2 linked regions of the Blastopirellula marina genome follow. The main gene of each other region encodes a partner of the protein of the gene in region 2 in a complex. Links are inferred from orthologs where the notes say so. Each region holds a gene or a part of one and is shown on either strand. Other genes may lie near its edges. The genes, in order: C5Y96_RS09180 and C5Y96_RS18010.

What was found.
Region 1: the proteins of C5Y96_RS18010 (region 2) and C5Y96_RS09180 are in contact, whole or in part, in a cryo-EM structure (PDB 8Z1Y), measured with the Escherichia coli proteins. The link is inferred for Blastopirellula marina from one-to-one orthologs.

The regions. Positions count from the first base shown.
Region 1 is NZ_PUIA01000026.1:224,184-233,853, forward strand. Bases 2,120-5,112 are described here. They hold C5Y96_RS09180 (ABC transporter permease), read left to right. Parts: upstream 2,120-3,060; coding sequence 3,061-4,164; downstream 4,165-5,112. Other genes in these bases: C5Y96_RS09175 (ABC transporter permease), read left to right, coding at 2,120-3,058; C5Y96_RS09185 (ABC transporter ATP-binding protein), read left to right, coding at 4,185-5,112. In the rest of the region: C5Y96_RS09170 (ABC transporter substrate-binding protein), read left to right, coding at 59-2,011; more of C5Y96_RS09175, read left to right, coding at 2,072-2,119; more of C5Y96_RS09185, read left to right, coding at 5,113-6,059; C5Y96_RS09190 (hypothetical protein), read right to left, coding at 6,071-6,280; C5Y96_RS09195 (hypothetical protein), read right to left, coding at 6,345-7,097; C5Y96_RS09200 (DMT family protein), read right to left, coding at 7,118-7,477; 23S rRNA (adenine(2503)-C(2))-methyltransferase RlmN, read left to right, coding at 7,662-8,735; C5Y96_RS09210 (hypothetical protein), read left to right, coding at 8,769-9,434; C5Y96_RS09215 (hypothetical protein), read left to right, coding at 9,468-9,670. UniProt on the Escherichia coli protein: Part of the ABC transporter DppABCDF involved in dipeptide transport. Responsible for the translocation of the substrate across the membrane.
Region 2 is NZ_PUIA01000057.1:228,720-238,365, forward strand. The notes cover bases 2,074-5,042. They hold C5Y96_RS18010 (ABC transporter substrate-binding protein), read right to left. Parts: upstream 4,367-5,042; coding sequence 2,780-4,366; downstream 2,074-2,779. Other genes in these bases: C5Y96_RS18005 (ABC transporter permease), read right to left, coding at 2,074-2,768; C5Y96_RS18015 (serine/threonine-protein kinase), read right to left, coding at 4,464-5,042. In the rest of the region: C5Y96_RS17990 (aldose 1-epimerase), read left to right, coding at 1-113; C5Y96_RS17995 (hypothetical protein), read right to left, coding at 192-617; C5Y96_RS18000 (ABC transporter permease), read right to left, coding at 916-1,776; more of C5Y96_RS18005, read right to left, coding at 1,773-2,073; more of C5Y96_RS18015, read right to left, coding at 5,043-7,181; rsgA (ribosome small subunit-dependent GTPase A), read right to left, coding at 7,424-8,566; ATP-dependent zinc metalloprotease FtsH, read right to left, coding at 8,608-9,646. UniProt on the Escherichia coli protein: Part of the ABC transporter DppABCDF involved in dipeptide transport. Binds dipeptides and accepts a wide range of side chains, including small neutral, bulky hydrophobic, and positively and negatively charged groups. Tripeptides are poor substrates.

The sequences.
Region 1 (9,670 bases), on a different replicon or contig from region 2:
ACACAGCTTTGCTAGCGGTGGATTGCCTCATGGTGCCGTCTCGTTAAGAGGTTGCGTAATGACAAACATCCGCGGCGCCCTGGGCATCCATCTCTTCTTGTTTCTCGCCATTCTGGCCCCCTTGGCTGGTTGCACCGGAGGTTCCTCGGACCTCTCGCCTGAAGAACTAGAACAAGCAATCAAAGACTTCAACTTCGACGAAGGTCTTCCTTTCCCGGAATTCGTTCCGCCTGCGACCCTCGAAGAATTGGATAGCTCGATAACCTGGACCGACAAGCCTGTCGTGGCACCGCTTCCTCACCTGCGGCAAGAGATGGCGGACTACAAACCGCCAGTAACTCCGCAAGAAGCCTTGGAAATTCGTCCGAAGTCGGACGAAGACTACGAAAGGATCCTGGCGGCTATGGAAGTTCAACCTTCCGATGAAACACCTGCAGACATGAACGCGACTTGGGTTCACCACGAAGGCGGGGATGTCAACAGCCTGAATCCACTTCGCATGAGCTCAGTAGGTGACTTTTTCTACGTCTATCTGACTTCCGCTCAGGCCGTCACTTCTAATATTGATATCGAGTCGATTGGAGATGGTCGGTTCATCAAGTCATGGCAATCGAATGAAGACAACACAATTCAAAAAGTTGTGCTCCGCGACGATATCGTTTGGTCCGATGGCCAACCAATCACAGCCCATGACTGGGAGTTTACGTTCAAGGTCCTTCATCACCCGAAATTGCTGACGATGTTTCCAGCGCTTCCCAGTTCGCTTGAGCATGTCAAATTGATCAAAGCCTACGACGACCGGACATTCGTTGTCTTCCACGAGCTATCCAGCCCCGTGAACGATATGAAGTTGGAATTTCCGATCGTTCCCAAGCACGCTTACGAGCCAGCAATTGCCGAAGATCCTTCGCTCACCGACAGCAATTTCTTCCTAGAACAAGAACAGACCCCGATTGTCGGTGGCCCCTATAAAGTCACGCAGCGCGATCGTAACCAACGGATAGCACTTGAACGCCGTGAAGACTTCTATATGCACAACGGCAAGGAGGTGCGAGAGAAACCCTACTTTGCCAAGATCCGAATCGAAATCATCGAAAACCCGACCCAGGCCCTGCTCGCTCTGACCGCCGGTAAGCTAGACGATTCGGAGATCTCGGCGACTAAATGGGATACGGAGGCAAATACCGATGAGTTCTTCGAGAAGAATATCAAGGTAAAAACATCTTCGTGGAGCGAAGGGCATATTACCTGGAATATCGGAACGCCCTACTTCGATGACGCCCGCACACGACGGGCCATGAGTTACGCCATCGACTACGATGCCATCATCAACGGCGTGCTTAAAGGAATTCATCCGCAAGCGAGTGGCCCATTCCACCCAGATGCATGGTTTTCTCCTGATCCATCTTTGCCGTTATTTACCCAAGACCTCGAAAAAGCACGCGAGCTTTTGGAAGAGGCCGGATGGAAGGATACCGACGCTGATGGAATCCTCGACAAGAAAGTGGACGGAAAGAAGGTCTCGTTCGCCTTCCAATTGATGCACCCTCCCAGCCCTGTTTCCGAGTTAATGGCTGCCCAGTTTGCGCGAGACTTTGGAAAACTGGGTATCAAGTGCGAACCACGTCAATACGAATGGACTGTCATGCAAGACAAGGCTCGCCAACACACTTTTGATGCCCTCATGGCTGGCTGGGGATCGGGTGGCGATCCATTCTCGAATGTGAATATTTACGGCACCGGTTCTTCTCGAAACTATGGGCAATACTCCAACAAGAAGGTCGATGAGCTGTTCGACCTGGGTCTACGCGAGCTTGACCACGAAAAACGGACCAAGCACTACCAGGAGATTGCCAAGATTCTCTACGAGGATCAGCCCTATACCTGGATTTACTACCGCGCCGAACTATATGGGTTTAATAAGAACATGCGAGGTTATCGGTTTAGCCCAACTGGTCCCTGGTTTTACCAGCCAGGATCAAGTTCCGTTTGGAAAGCCAAAGCTCAATAACGTGCCAAACCCAAACTTTTCCTACGCTCGTTCTTCCGGCCAACCAGGAGCCTTGGTGGCATGCTGACCTATATTGCTCGCCGCATATTCATCGGATTCTTTACCATCCTGGCGGTGACCTGCTTGGTGTACGGGCTGATCCGTAACATGCCCGGTACCCCGTTGACTATTCTGAGTGAGAACGCCGGCGCTCGGAACATTCTGGACGATCGCCAGCAGAAAGAGATCGAGAAGCAGTACCATCTCGATAAGCACTGGATCGTAGGTTACGGCTACTGGTTGTCAAACCTCGCACAAGGGGACCTCGGACGGGGCATCAACTTTTCCGATCGACGCCGCGTCACGACTATCATCGCTACGCGACTTCCCAACACGCTGTTGCTGACGGTGACTTCGCTGCTGTTAACCTATCTGATGTGTATTCCGATGGGGCTCTTTTCGACGGCGAAGAATGCCACGACCGGTGAACGCGTCCTCAGTATCTCACTGTACGTGCTTTACGCGTTACCCACATTCGTCGCGGCTATTTACCTCAACCTGCTCTTTGCGGTGAAACTAGGTTGGCTTCCCTTAAGCGGAATGACCAGCGAGTACTACAACGAGCTCGGCTCGTTTGGCAAAGCCTGGGACATCCTCAAACACATCTTCTTGCCAATCGTTTGCCTCACGTATGGATCGCTTGCTTATTACACGCGATTCATCAAAGCCAACATGCTTGAGGCCATTCAGCAAGATTATGTTCGCACGGCCCGCGCCAAAGGTGTCAGCCCAACGAAAGTTCTCGTCAAACATGCATTCCGCAATTCTCTCATTCCATTAGTTACTTTGATTGGGCTAACCCTACCCGCACTACTCGCCGGCTCTGTCATCCTAGAGCATATCTATCAATGGGACGGAATCGGCAAACTGTTTATCGAGAAGATCGGCCAGCGTGACTATCCCGTCATTATGGGTCTTGTCCTGATGTTTTCCGTAATGACACTTATCGGGCAATTGCTGGCAGACATCTTGTACGCCATTGTTGACCCTCGGATCACCTATTCTTAAACATGAGTGCTATTCAAGAGACAGCCAAATCACCGGCGAAATCACCTTCGTCGCAGGGTTTCTGGGCAACTAGCTGGCGCTACTATCGTCGTCGTTTTTTTGCGATGGCGGCGTTGTACTACGTTATTTTCCTAGGTCTGGTGGCCATCTTTTCACCGGCGATCGTCGGCACCAAGCCGATCATCTGTTACTACAAAGGCAACATCTACTTTCCGGCGATGGGTTACTTCCACCCTTCGTGGGAGAACGCCATCTTTACGACCGGCGATTACTTCAACAATCGCTACGAAGCCAACCTGAAAAAGAACGATCCTGACAGTTGGGCCGTTTGGCCCCTCATTCGACAAGACCCAATCGAACGCGTTGGGGATGACTGGTTCGAGGGAAGGAAAGGGAATCCGATCAGCACGGAAGGAACTCCCAGCTCCCAAAACTTCTTTGGTACCAGCAGCGTTGGAGTGGATGTTTTCGCCCAACTGGTTCATGGTACACGGATCGCTTTGCTGGTCGGCTTTGTCTCTATGGGGATCGCGTCAGTAATCGGCATCGTGATTGGGGCCGTATCAGGCTATTTCGGTGGCTGGATCGATTTCGTCCTTTCGCGATTCATCGAAGTAGTCCTCTGTGTGCCTACATTGATCCTAGTCATCGCGCTCTTGGCGGTTGTCGTGTCACCCAGTATCTGGCAGGTCGTGCTAGTCATTGGCTTGACCGGCTGGACAGGCATTGCACGGCTGACTCGAGCCGAGTTTTTAAAGATTCGACAGATCGAATATGTTGCCGCCGCCAAAGCCATGGGCGCAGGTCCGTTTCGAATCATGTTCGTACACATTCTGCGAAATGCCCTGGCACCCATTCTCGTTCCGATCAGTTTCGGTATCGCTGCCGCAATTTTTACGGAAAGTGCCCTCAGCTTTTTAGGTATCGGGGCGGACTCTCAAACTCCTACCTGGGGGCGTGTCCTGAAAGAGGGCCAAGATCAAATCCGCTCGATGTGGTGGCTTAGCTTCTTTCCTGGCTTGGCAATTTTCACCACCGTGTTGGCTTACAACTTGATCGGTGAAGGCATCCAGGAAGCCACCGACCCACGTACCCGTGACGCTTAACTCCCTTGTCCAATCCGACCATGACCAAAACCCTGCTCAAAGTCGACAACCTGCGGACCTACTTCCATGGCGAGGAAACCGTCAAGGCCGTGGATGGTATCTCCTTTCAACTCGAAGAAGGAGAAACACTAGGCATCGTCGGTGAGTCTGGCTCCGGCAAGTCGGTCACGTCCCTGTCGATCATGCAGCTACTTGCCCGTAGTGCGAAGATCGAAGACGGTACGATCTCGTTTCTGGGAACCGATCTCGTTCGACTTCCCGATCCAGCGATGCGGAAGATCCGCGGCAAAGACATCAGCATGATCTTCCAGGAACCTATGACGTCGCTGAACCCGGTCTTCACGGTCGGTTCGCAGGTCATGGAAGCGATTCGCCTGCATCAGGATCTCAGCAAGAAGGAAGCCCGCGAGCGAACGATTCAACTGTTCGAAGAAGTGGGCATCCCCGATCCCCACAAACGCGTCGACTATTACCCCCACCAGATGTCGGGCGGGCAGAAGCAGCGGGTGATGATCGCGATGGCCCTCAGCTGTAATCCCAAGCTGCTGATCGCCGACGAACCAACGACCGCCCTCGACGTCACCATCCAGGCCCAAATCCTCGACATCCTTCGCCAGCTGCGCGACAGCCGGGGCATGTCGATCCTGTTCATCACGCACGACCTGGGGGTGATCGCCGAGATCGCCGACCACGTACTGGTCATGTACCGCGGTAACATCGTCGAAAACGGCAACATCCGTCAGATCTTCGAGAATCCAAAGCACCCGTACACCAAGGGTCTGCTTGCTTGCCGTCCCCGCCTGGATACGAAGTACCGCCGGTTACCGACCGTCAGCGACTTCATGGAATCGAAGACGACCGAAAGCGGGATCGAGATCGTCGAAAAGGAAATGTCGCAAGAGAAGTTCGATCAGCTGATGGTCGCAGGACGAGGGCGACTTCTGCATCCCAAGCCTTCCCTGAAGCAGATGGGGCACCCCTGGGAAGAAGATGCCCACTCGCCCGATGCCAAGTGTGTCGCCGACAACGAGCGACCGCTCCTCTCGGTGCGAGACCTGAAAGTTCACTTCCCGATCCGCAAAGGCATCTTCTCGCGGGTTAGTGGCTACGTGAAAGCGGTCGATGGGATCGACTTCGATGTCTATCGCGGTCAGACCTTGGGCCTGGTCGGTGAATCAGGCTGTGGTAAAACGACCACCGGTCGGGCCATCCTGCGGCTGATCGAACCAACCGATGGCGTCGTCGAGTTCGAAGGGATGAACGTCCGCGGTCTGCATGGTCGCGCCCTGCGTGAGATGCGGAAGAAGATCCAGATCATCTTCCAAGATCCCTACGGCAGCTTGAACCCACGTATGACGATCGAAGCCGCCATCTGCGAGCCGATGGTCATTCAGCAGATCGGCAAGACGAAACAGGAACAGCGCGACCGTGCGGCCTACCTCATGCAGGAAGTCGGGATGAACCCCGATCACCTCCGCCGTTACCCGCACGAGTTCTCCGGCGGTCAGCGGCAGCGTATCTGTATCGCCCGGGCCCTGGCAGTCGAGCCCGAATTCCTCGTCTGCGACGAATCGGTCTCGGCACTCGACGTATCGGTTCAGGCCCAAGTGCTGAATCTACTGAAAGACCTGCAAGAGAAACGGGGCCTGACGTACATCTTCATCAGCCACGACCTGAGCGTGGTCAAATTCATGGCCGACATGATGGCCGTGATGAACGAAGGAAAGATCGTCGAGTTCGGCCCCGCCGAAGCGATCTACGCCGACCCGAAAGAAGAATACACACGCAAGCTCATCAACGCCACGCCGCGCGACGACCTCGAGCACATTAACCAGCGACAAGCCGAACGCCAAGAGGCCAAAGCGGCTCGTCTGAAGTCGGTGGCAGCGGTTTAGGACCGAGTCGTCTAATTCTTCCCAGGCTGGTGCCGCAGATAGGCCCACAGCCCATAGGCGAAGATTGCCATGCCGAGAACCAACGTCCCTATTCCGGCCGACGCCAGCCACGATGTGGTGTAGGGGCTCAGATAGTTCGTCGACAGCATGAAGAACCCCAAAGCCGCAATCCCGCCGCCAACCAGGGTGAACTTCCAGTGGTGATAAGTGTTGACGTTCATGGTGGACCTCACTTTCAAATGGAGTTCGATCTACTTCTAGTTTACCTCGAAAACCGGTATGAAATCAGCCTCTGGCGACCAATAAAGTACATAGCAGCAACTTCTCGCCCAGCTTCGGGTTCACCTGTGCGGCCTGGTCGTTCAGTTGAGCGATTGTTGGCTCCCAAAAGCCCTGCTGGACACTAAAGTCGTCCGGGCGAGGGTCGGCTGCATCGAATGCATCCAGACGTGACGAACCCGACTGGGCATCCAGCAGCAGATCGGCCAGTTCCTCGAAGTCGTGCTCGGTAATGTTTGCAATACGATGACGCAAACCTATGGCCAACAGGCCAAGCTGCGTAAAAGATCGATCGTCCAGGCTGGTTGTCTGGCCGAGCCGATGGGTAAAGTACCGTGCTAAGGCTTCGTCATAGTCGGGTCCGATCCTGGCCGCACTGGCCACCGAGATCGCCACATCGCAGCCCCAGGCTTCGTGCCATGCCTTCTTCTGCCGCATGAGCAAGGCACACGCAAATAGCCGCGTGACGAAACCCCTTTCGCCTGAAGGGCCAGGCCGGAACGGGGGCGGATTGGGCTTATCCGGGTCACTCCAACGTGTCAAACAAAGGACTTCGTCCAACTGAACATCAAACGTCTCAGGGATCTCGCCGCGATCTCGAATGACTCGCAGATGCTCGTACATTTCCTCCCATCGGTGACCGTAATCTGCCATGGCGATGTCCTTCAGCATGTCGTTGTCGACAGCCGGACGAAGGATCTCGAACAGGCGATCTTCGGACGGCGGAAAGGCTTTCAAAATGGCTTCAGGCAGACTCATCGATGGCCAACGGTGGGAAACTACTGCGAGACAGAAAGGTTCCCCCGAAAGATAAAGTAAACCGCCCCGCAAATACACAGCCCAGCCCACAGAAAATCGAGCCGTAGCGGCTGCTTCATGTAGTAGATCGCGAAGGGGATGAAGACCGTCAGTGTGATCGCTTCCTGTAGGATCTTGAGCTGCCCCAGGTCCATCCGCTGAAAACCAATCCGGTTGGCAGGCACCTGAATCAAGTACTCGAAAAAGGCGATCCCCCAGCTGACCAGTACGGCGATAATCCATGGCTTCGCCGACAGATCCTTCAGATGTGCGTACCAGGCAAACGTCATGAAAATGTTCGAGAGCCCCAGCAAAAACGCGGTCGTCAGGATGGTCGACATCGATCGAAACCTTTCTTGGTAAGCAATTCCATGGATCGGAAAGTGGAATTATGGCAACGGCCCACAGGCCTGACGATGGCAAGTGGTGGCGATTCGACCGAATTTCAGCCGCCGCGGCCCCAGGGAGCATCGCTCAGCCAAAGGGTTGCCTGCTATACTGGGTGCATTCTGCAGAGAACCCCCTATGCCGCATTGGTACGACGTCACAGCCTGGAACGAGCGATTCGGTAACGATTCGCAAACCGTCCATTCCCTCCGCAAATTTCGTACGCGGTGGCTGAAGCAGGGATGGGCTTTCGAAGAAGCTCTCGCGGAGGTCTCCCCCAATGTGGCGGAGACGCTACGCTCCGAGATCGAGCCCCACCCGCTGACCCTGGCCGAGCGTCTCGATTCCGGACTCGACGGGGCAACGAAGCTTCTCTTTCGTACTGACGAAGGACTGATGATCGAGTCGGTCATCCTGCGGGCCGGGACCGGCCGGACATCGCTGTGCATTTCATCCCAGATCGGCTGCGCGGCCGCATGTCGCTTTTGTGCCACGGGGCAGATGGGAATTGCCCGGAATCTTTCGTCGGCCCAAATTCTCGACCAGGTCGTTCAGGCCAATCAGCTACTACGCGCAGAAGACCGCCGCGTCCGGAATATCGTCTTCATGGGGATGGGAGAACCGCTCCATAACCCGGCGAATCTCCACGAAGTGATCTCCGCCCTGACATCCCCCCTGTTATTCGACTACTCGCAGCAGCGACTGCTCGTGTCGACCGTGGGCATCCCCGATGAAATGCTACGTCTCGACGAGCGATTCCCCAGCGTGAATCTGGCCTTAAGCCTGCATAGCGCCGACCAACTAGTCCGACAGGACCTGATTCCACTGGCCAAAAGTGTCTCACTTAGCCGCTTGCAAGAAACACTTTTACAACTTCAACTGAGCGATAAGCGGCGCATCATGATCGAGTACCTGATGCTCGAAGATCAGACCGATCGCCCCGAGGATGCGGAAAAACTGATCGGTTTCCTGAAAAACATCCACGCACATGTGAACTTGATCCCGTACAATTCGATCGATGGTGCCGACCACCTGAAGGGAAGCACACAGGCGGCACGAGATCGTTTTGCAGATCAATTGAAAGCAGCAGGCTTTCCCGTCACGATTCGCTATTCGCTGGGGGCCGATATCGCTGCCGCTTGCGGACAGCTGATTCAGCGAGAGAACCGCGAGATCGCCAAACAGTTGCGAACCAACCCATCCGCCACCTGAAACACGGATCTGAAACCAGGAGGAGCCCCGGAAATGTCCGCACCGATTCAGTGGGAGTACCCGCTTTACCTCATCGCGCATGGGGGCGGTTACACGTCGATTGTCGATCCCCAAGATACCGACGATCAGCCCCAGCATATTCTGACGACTCACTCCAACGAGCAGGTTGCCCTCAACTTCATGCAGCAGTTCGCCATCATCGGTGAACCTCGCCAGTTGAATAACGACCGCGAGTTCCGGTGGTTTCTTAAAAGCTTGAAGCTGCCGGTCACTAAGGTCGCCTACGACCCCGAACCGGTCGAGTTCGACGTCAACGCCAAGTGGATCGCCAAGATCAAAACGCTGTTGGAAGACTACTTAATCGTTGATAATTCTCCCTGGAATTATCCGGTGTACGTCATCAAGCAGCAGGACGGCTACTCCAGTACCATCGGTAACAATGAGGATGGAGAGCCGATTACACTGCTCAATCTGTTTACCGAGGAAGAGAAGGCGAAGAAGTACGCCCAAACGGAAGAAGGTGCCGGCGAGCTGATGACGCTGCACAACATGGAACACGTTCGCGAGATGCTGCTAGGGCTGCGCGAATCGGTTTCCGCCGTGGCGATGGACCCTGTCTACGAGGAAAACGAAAGCAGTTCGCAGTACTGTATTGGCGTCGACGCTCTCTTGGATAAGTACCTGGTTCTCGATCAGTAGCACGGCCAGTTACCTCACGCAGGGATGCACAGCATGGGCGAGAACGGCTTCCTACCGTACTTGATGTTCTTCGGCGGGCTGATTTTACTCATCTGGATTCTGATGCGCCGTAACTGGCGCGGACAGATGAAAGCGAAGAAGGATCGCGGCAAGGATAGCTATCTCGTTTCCAATCCCCGCCCGCAAACCAAAGAGTGGACCATGTCCGGCGGGCCTGCCGAGCTGAACAAATGGCA
Region 2 (9,646 bases):
ACACGTGCATTCCCGATGCGTTCCAGTTGCGACGCCAAGGGTACAACGGCGGCTTGCGTGTTCTGGCCGGCGGCGATACTTTCGAGACGACCGTTCGCATTCGCGTGAAGTAGTTCGTCTTGCAGTAGCGCATAAAAAAAGCCCCGCACGATTGGCGGGGCTTCTTGTTTTAGGCGATCGCAAACTGAAGTTTATTCTTCAATTTCAACGTCGGTGCCTTCAGCAGCTGGCAACTTGCCGGCAGCAATCTTGTCGCCGTAGGTTTCGCCCGACTTGGACTTCTCTTTGGCAACCTTGTCCAAAGCAGCTAAGAGCTCTTCCTGAACTTTTTCTGGTTCATCCTTACGACGCTTGGCACCGTAATCGTCCTTGTCCAGCAATTCGCCCAGAGCGACACCGTATTCGTTGCGGATCTTCTTGCTCTTACCACCGTGGCAAAGGTTGCACTTGGCTTCCTTTACGGCAGCAGCCAATTCTTTTTCGGCGTCCGTGGTAGGCTTTTCGATATTGTACTTCTCAACAAATGCGTCAGCGAAAGCCTTAACCGCATAAGCTGGAGTGGCATAGTACGAGGAGGCAGCAACAACAGCCACCAAACACAACGCGAGCTTCTTCATCAATTGTCTCTCCAAGCAAAGTACACCCGCCGCCCAGTCCGTTGAAATTCGTACCGTCGCAGGTGGGTTATTCGACGGCGGGAAGATGGTAGTTTATGTAGATCTCAACCTACCCTTCTAGTTAAGCTCGCCGCCATTAACGTGTCAAGCAAGCGAGTACATGAATAGGCGAAACCGGACTAATCTGAGTTATTCTTGTCGCATTCTTCTTAGATTCACGCCGTTACTTACGGCCAGAGTTGGTAATTCGTTCGATTTTTTCCGAGAAAACCAGACTTCTTGCTAGCAGCAGCTCCCTTTAGAAGCTTCGCGAGCGTCGACTCAGCAGCTCTCTGAGACCGTCTCCGAATAGATTGAATCCCAAGATCGTCAGCGAAATGGCAATGCCCGGAGCAATCGCCGGCCAGATGGTAACGTGAAGTTCCCCCTTCGCCTCGACTAGCATCGACCCCCACTCGGCATTCGACGGATCGCCTGCAATGCCTAGAAACGAGAGCCCGGCCACTTCCAGGATGGCATGCCCCAGTCCCAGCGTCGCCAGCACCCAGATCGTGCCGCTCACCGCTGGAAGAAAAACAAAGGCGATCAAGTAAAGGGGCGATGCACCTGCCGCGATGGCCGCTTCGACGTATGCTGCATGTTTGAGCGAAAGCATCTCGGCGCGGATCTGCCTGGCAAAGACGGGCACATTGATCAAAGCCACCGCCAGAATCACGGCTGTCCAGCCAGGTCGCATCGCGGCGATCACCAGGAAGGCGATCAGCAAACTAGGAAACGAAAGCCAGATATCGATCAGCCGCATGACCAGCATGTCGGTGCGTCCCCCTCGATAGCCGGCCAGCAACCCCAGCCCTACCCCCATTACCACCGCGCAGCTGATCGACGTGATACTGGCGATGAGAGATAGCCGGGAACCATAGATCACCCGCGTCAGAACATCTTTCTCGTTGGTATCGGTCCCAAGCCAATGCGCGGCACTGGGAGGCTGATTCTTTCCGTCTCGATCGTCACTGCCATACGGAGCAATCACTCCGGCGAAGATCGCACAGAACACAAACGTAAAGATTAAGCCCCCCCCAATCCACATCCCAGGCACTTCAAAGAGCCGCTTGCGAATCGACGGCGCGGTATTGGTTAGTTCGTACGTCGCAGTACTCAACTTCGATTCCCTTCACGCAGACGAGGATCGAGGAGCAGAAACAGCACGTCCAGTGTCAGGTTCAACGTGACGAAGATGCACGCCAGTACCAACGCACATGCCTGCACCACCGAATAGTCGTAGTCACGAATCGCATCGACGACATAGCGTCCCAGCCCCGGCCAATTGAATACGGTTTCTGTCAGGATCGCCCCGGAAAGCAGCATACCCAATTGAAAGCCGACGATATTAAGCACCGAGAGCGACGCGTTAGGAAACGCGTGCCGAGCAATCACCCGCAAAAAACCAGCCCCCTTGGCTCGTGCCGTTCTCAGGTAGTCCGCGTCAAACACTTCCAGCATGCTGTTACGCGTCACGCGAGAAACAACCGCCAAGGGAATTGTCGATAACGCAATCGCTGGCAGCATCAAATGCCGAGCACTGGTGGTCGCCAGTTGAAAGTTTCCCGTCAGGAGTGATTCGAAGAAGTAAAACTCGGTGTGCAAATCATGAAACGTCGCAGGCGGTAGCCGAGAGCCAGTGGGCATCATCGGAAAGGCCATGATCAAGCAAATTGCGAGAAAGAAGACCGGGATACTCACACCGAGCAGGGCAACTGCCATCGAGATCCAGTCTGGCCAGGAGTTTCGCCACAGTGCGGCGATCGTCCCCACGACAACCCCAAGGGGAATCGCGATCAGCATGGCAGCGAACGTCAGTTCTAGCGTGGCCGGAACAGCTTGGCTGAGGCGGGTACTAATTTTTTCGCCTGGTCGAGCAAACGATTCTCCCAAGTTGCCTTGGGCAATCTGTCCGGCAAAAGCGATCGCTTGCTGCCACAACGGCTTATTCCAGCCGCGTTCTTCCATTTCCTTTTCGATCTTCTCCGGCACGGCATGCTGGCCGAACTGGGCGATGACCGGATTGGCCGGAAGCACGCGGACGGCAACGAATATGGCCAGAACCGCAATCAGCATGGTAACGACGGCCTGAGCCAACCGCTGCAGAAGCATTGCCCACACAATTACTGCTCCGCAATTCGAGCAGATTTTAAGCGAACTTGCGACGAAGGATGCAACTTGTACCCTTTCACAAAGTCGCGTTGGGCAATCCGCACCGGTACGTGAACCAGCGGCAACACCGGAGCATCTTCGTAAATCAGCCGCTGAGCCTGCTTGTAAAGCTGCGTCCGTTTTTCCTGATCGAGCTCAAACTGAGCCGCATCCAGCAGCTTGTCGACCTCTTCGTTCTTGTACTGGCTCAGGTTATTACCGCCAATCTCGTTGATGTTCTCGGAATGCAGCAGTGTACTCAGGAAGTTATGTGGATCGGCGATATCGGCACTCCAACCACTGAGGCCCAACTGATGCTCACCCCGTGTCATCCGCTGAAAATGTTGCCCGATATCGTTGGTGATGATGTCAATCTGAAATCCAACCTTCTCTAACGCATCCTTGATAAAGATCGCCGTCTGCCGGGGCTGCTGCATGTAAGGACGCGGCTGATCCATCACGAAGAGTTCCAGCTTCAGCGGCAACGCGAAGCCATACTTCTTCGACGCTTCCTCTAAAAGCTGCTTGGCCTTTTCTAGATCGAACTCTCTGCCTGGCACGTCATCGCTATGTCCCCACAGCGTCGGCGGGACCATGGTCTTGGCCTTCTGGGCATGTCCAGCGTAGGCGACTTCGATCAAACGATCGCGGTCGATCGCATAACAAATAGCCTGGCGAACCTCTGGCTTATCCAGCGGCGGCTTCCGCGTTTGCATGGTGAGGTAACCGATATTGATCCCTGGGGTCGACTGCACGACCACCCCAGGCGTTTTCTCTAACCCATCGACTTCCGATGGAGGAAGATTGTCGGCAATGTGAATCTCGCCACGTTTGAGCTGTGTCACACGGATCGAGCTTTCTTCACTCGGTAGAAAGACAACCTGCTTAACACCGGCCGGCTCTCCCCAATAGTCATCGAAGCGAGACAACACGATTTCCTGCTTCGGCTTCCAATGCACAAACTGAAACGGGCCGGTCCCAACCGGGTGACGGGTAAAGTCGGCTCCGTACTTCTTCACGGCCGTGGGGCTGACAATCCCCGACGGAAACATCGCAATATTGGCCAGGAACGTTGCCTGAGGCTGTTTCAGCGTGAACTTCACCGTCAAGTCATCGACTGCTTCCACCTTCTCGATCTGCGTATAGCTCGAGTAGTAAGGAATGATGTTGTTGTGAACGTGAGGGTGATCGGGGTCCAGGATCCGCTCGAAAGTGAAGACAACCGCTTCGGCATTCAGCGGCGTTTCATCGTGGAACTTGACGTTCGGCCGCAACTTGAATGTCCACTCGCGCCCGTCTTCGCTCGTTTCCCAAGATTCGGCAACGCCGGGAACCAGGTCGAGCGTCTCTTCATCGTAGGCGACCAGCGGCTCGAAGATATTCACGATGACTTTGACCGATTCACCAATATCGGTGTGAATCGGGTCGAGGGCATTCGCATCCCCCCCTCGCCCGTAAATGAGCGTATCGGACACCGTCGGCGAACCGCCGCCACATGCCGTCAAAAAAGTAAAACAGAAAAGAATACAGCTAGACTGAAAAGCTCTCGAAAATTCCATGCGGCCATTCACGTTGTTGGCATCGGATGAGTGAGAAAGCCCGATTCTACAATTCGAGCGTGCCTGACGGCAACCTGAACGCGCCCTTGTTGGACGATCAATTTGTGGTCGCCGACCCACTTCCACTCGCACCGGCGAGGGGCGATTTGCCGATGGGCAGCTCCGCAAAATCGACGCCGGCGTTACGTTCATCGGGGCGAACCGCCGGGTTTTCGCTGAAATCGTCCAATAGTAGATAGTCGATCGGCAGCCGTTTCGAGTAAGTTGTGGCCGTCGGCAGGGGAGTTGCCCAGACCGATTCGCTTGGCTCCGAAAAAAGATCGTCCCACATTGTTTTCCAGCGTGTGTAGTCGACCGACGTCTTGCTGCTCGTTCCAGCGGTCGATTCAAGCAGCATCATCTCGCGGGCAGCCGTCCCCATGAAGTAGACATTATCCTCACACTCGATATCGAGTGACTTGGTCAGTTCTTCAATCGTCTGCGTCGAACTACGCTGCGAAAGGAAGGGCTTCGTCTTGCCCCATGTCACAATGCAGTCGTTCATCGGGACTTTCAAAGGAATCGCCCATGTCCCCTCACGCTGAAAAACGCTGCCGCCTGTGTCGATCGTACAATTGGCCAGCTTGAACTGGACGATGCCGCTGGCTTCCTTCTTCATGGCCGTGGAATTCGAACTCAGCAAATTGCCTGACATCGCGAGCACGCTATTCTCGCAGCTTACCCGTAGCGGCTGCTGACCGTTGGTGCGGATCAGGCTCGTTTCCCCGCGAACCATCGAGTTCTTCACCCGGACGATACTGTAACGGGCCATGCTTATTGAGGAAGCACTCGTCGACTCGGCCGCTGCCGGCAATGCCGATACGACGGCGGTTGCCCTGCGAAGCGTCTCCGGAATCATCATCTCGTCGTCGCGTTGAACCGTTACCTGGCAACCGTCCAATTCCAACTCGGCATTCTCAAGCCGAAATAGGGACCAGGTTCGCATCGAAACCGGTGGCAACACGATTTTTACTTGAACTTGGGAAAGCAGGAGCTTATTCGAGCTAACCAGAATCATCCGATCGAGAGGTTCAAATTCGAGCGGACGAAAAACGATTTCCGGCGAATAGCCAGCCGCGGCGCGAATCGTGAGACTGGCGTTATCCAAGATCAACGGACGTTCGACCCCCATTTCGCCGGAATACCTCAGCTCGATCGTATCCAGGCTGGGGTCGGCCTGCGCCTTGGCAATCGCTTCGTACAGGGTCGCGGCGTCGGTCGGCACGGTCAATACATTCTTGGCCACGACCGATGGTGTCGTCGTACTCATATCGGCAACCGGCGTAACTTCAGCCGTCGTACCCATTGGCTCTTTCGATACCGTCTCCGGCACCACTACCAGCGACTTACTGCCGGAATCCGACAGATCACCAACAACCTTGGACGAGTCCACAGGAACTGGCTTAGTGTCTTCGATCGGTTTTACCGCGTTGGAACTTGTGCCGACGCCTGGCTTGCTTCCCGATTCAGAAACGCCATCCTGCTCGGGTGGCACAATCGGTTTCATTTCCGAAGCATTCGTAGGACCAAACTCCACACCGGAAATGAAACTATCGTCTTGCGCCGACCAAATCGCTTCCAGAACGAACACCACGACCAGTAACATGATCGCCGGCATCACCCACGGAAGATGACGCTCGATGACGGTGCTGCGTTGTTCGGTGGTCGGCACGTAAACGGCCGAGGTCACATGCGGTGCGGCCAGGTTCAACTCGTCGATCAACACCAGGGCCGCGGCAATCAACTCCCCTGGCTTCTGATAGCGATCGTTCGGATTCTTTGCCATTAAGCGGCTTAAGATATGCACGACTTCGTCCGGCACGTCTGCCCGGAACTCGCGCGGATCTGGCGGCTCTTCGCCACTATGGCTCAGCAGTTTTTGAAGTACCGTCCCTTCCGGGAAAGGGGGCCGCCCCGTGAGCATAAAGAAAAACGTACACCCCAGCGAGTACAAGTCGCTACGCACGTCGGCGCTGCGAGGATCGCGGGCTTGCTCTGGCGAAATGTAATCGAACGTACCGAGCGTCATACCCGAAGCAGTCAGGTCGCTGTCTTGCGAGTTAACCTGATGCAGACGTGCCAGCCCCATGTCGACCAGCTTGGCTCGGTGCTGGGCATCGACCAGAATGTTCGATGGCTTAATGTCGCGGTGCACCACGTCACGCGTCGAAGCGTGATCGAGGGCCTCGGCAACTTGCACGAGGTAACTGACGGCCAGCTCAATTTCGAGTGGTCCGTTCCGCTCTACTTCATCGCGGATGTTCGTGCCGTCGATGAACTCGAAGACGATGTAGTTCCAGCCCTTGTCTTCCCCCACGTAGTACACCCGAGCGATATTCGGATGATCCAAACGGGCAGCGCTCTGGGCTTCGTTGCGGAAGCGGCGGACGGTGTCTTCTTTGGTGTTGTGTTCGCCGGAAAGAACTTTCACCGCTACGCGGCGATCGAGCTGGGTATCGTGTCCGCGAAAGACGGCCCCCATGCCGCCGGCACCAACGAATGCATCAAGCTGGAAGTGCCCCAGCGTCTGGCCGACCAGTTCTTTGCCCAGGGTCAGTTCCGCGAGCGTATAGCTACGCCCTGGCGAATCACCAACGTGCCCCTTCTTATTGGAAATAACGGTCGGCGGTTCTTCCAGAAAGTTTCGCCCATCCGGCAGATGATCGGCCGTAGCCGAATCGCTTCCGCGATGATCCGGAGTATCCCCTGTCGACGGCGCGAAGGGACCGCTGCCGCGAGTTTGGGAATCTTCGGGATCTCTGGGGGAATTGGGCATCAATCTCGCTGCCTGAAAACTTAAATGCGCCGGCGAAAAGTGGACATCAGCGCTCACGGCCAGGGTGAAAAGGAGCCGTACATCATCCTCTGACTATTGTATCCAAGCGGAGAATTCTCTCCATTAAAAGTTTACCAGATCGCCCAATCGATACCGGGGCGATGGCGATTTGAACCAAAATATCGGCCTAATCGTCCTAACGTCACCCACCCCCTGGCCACGGCAAACCCTGCTGTGACCACTTAGGCGGCATCGCCTGCGAATATCTGGCAGTAACTCTCGTAACGCCGGGTATCGAGAATTCCATCGGCCACTGCGTCCTTCACGGCACAATCGGCCTCGTGCGTGTGGGTACAGTTGGGAAACCGGCAATGGTTGATAAATGGTCGAATATCGCGAAACAGCCCTGCCACTTCTTCGGGAATGATGTCCCACAGTTGGAACTGGCGAATCCCAGGCGTATCGATCACGTGCCCTGCGGTTGCCATGGGAATCAGCGTGGCCGTGGTGGTGGTGTGCTTACCCTTTTCATTTTCGCGGCTCACCGCATTCACGCGAAGATTGAGCCCCGGCTCGATGGCGTTCAGCAGCGATGACTTCCCTACCCCGCTCTGCCCGGACAAGACTGTGTCCTTCCCATGCAGGGCCCGCCGCAGACGTTCGATGCCTATCTCTTCCTTGGCCGAAACCAGGTGGACCTCGTAGCCCAGGCTGCCGTATACGCCAACAATCGTTTGCAGCTGCGCCGGATCGAGAAGATCGACCTTGTTTATGCAGATGATCGGGCGAATACCGGCGTATTCGGCCGTCATCAGATAGCGATCGATCAAGTTGGGCTTCAGCCCAGGCTCGGCCGCGCTTCCTACGATGATAAGCTGATCGACATTGGCCACAATTATATGCTGTCGACCACGACTCGTTCGACTGAGCACCCCATAGCGAGGCTCGACGCTCTCGATGATTCCTTCACTCTCGCCACTGGGGCGAAACCAAACGCGATCGCCAGCCGCAACCACGTGCCGCACGTCGGTGGCCATCGTCTTCAATAGGCGACGCGTCGCGCACTTGTAGACCGACTTATCCGAGGACTCGACTTCGCTGATCAGTCCTTGCACGCGCAGGACGCGACCCGGTAGGCAAGTTTCTTTGTCGACATGGATCGAGAGATTATCGCCCGTTTCACCATCTTCGCCTTCCTGGCTGACGATGGTTCGCTTGCGAGTCAGTTCCCCTTTGCCGGAAATCCGTTCGCGTTGGACCGACTTATCGACGTCGAATTCGTCTCGATTGAAACGCTTGGTGATATCCCCCTGCCGTACCTTTTGCGTACGGTTCTTGCGGAACTCCACCCGGCGTTTTTGCTGGCCCTTGCTCTTTTTCGCCATGAAAGCTCTTGTCCTCTCTCTTGGTTTGCGTGAGAGGAAACTTAGTTGGACTCTTCGGCCTTGAGGTCGTCCGTGTTGATCTCGGTAGCAGGTGTAGCGTGCCCGTTCGATGCGATTTCCATTTCGGAATTCAGCTTGCTCGCTTTCGAGCGATGCACCGAGGGACCGATCAACTGTTCGACTTCGTGATCGGAAAGCTCTTCATGTTCGCACAGCGAGTTGGTGAGCTTGATCAGCTTGTCTTTGTTGGTGGTCAGAACGTCAATCGCCTTGTCGTGGGCTTCATGCAAGATACGAGCGACCTCGTCGTCGATGATCTGCATCGTGTGTTCGCTGAAGTGGCGATTCTCATGAATCTCGCGACCCAGGAACGGATCTTCGTCAGTAATTTTGTAATTCACCGGCCCCAGACGTTCGCTCATGCCCCACTGGGTCACCATGCGGCGAGCCATCTTAGTGGCACGTTCCAGGTCGTTTTCAGCCCCGGCACTTAACTCGTTGTAGGCAATCTTTTCGGCAGCCCGACCACCCAGGATGAAGGCTAACTGATCGTACAGTTCGCTTTCGCTGATGTTCATCCGGTCTTCTTCCGGCAGCGTCTGCGTCACGCCCAGTGCCCGTCCACGCGGGATCACGGTCACCTTGTGCAGGCGATCCACCCCCGGCAGCAGCCACGAGAGCAACGCGTGACCTGCTTCGTGATAGGCGGTCTTTTCCTTTTCGCGGGCCACCAGCGATTCTTCGCGCCGGGCACCCATCAAGATCTTGTCGCGGGCATACTCGAAGTCGTCCATCGTCACCGCGTCGCGGTCCTGACGCGTTGCCCATAACGCGGCTTCGTTGATCAAGTTGCGAATGTCGGCACCGGTCAGCCCCACAGCACCAGCAGCCAGGCGATCGATGTTCACGTCTTCAGCCAGCGGTACGTCTCGCACGTGGACTTTGAAAATCTCGACACGTCCCTTAAAGGTCGGGCGATCGACGGTGATATGGCGATCGAAACGACCGGGACGAAGAAGTGCCGGGTCCAGAACGTCAGGGCGGTTCGTCGCGGCGATAACGATGACCGTCTCGCCTTGC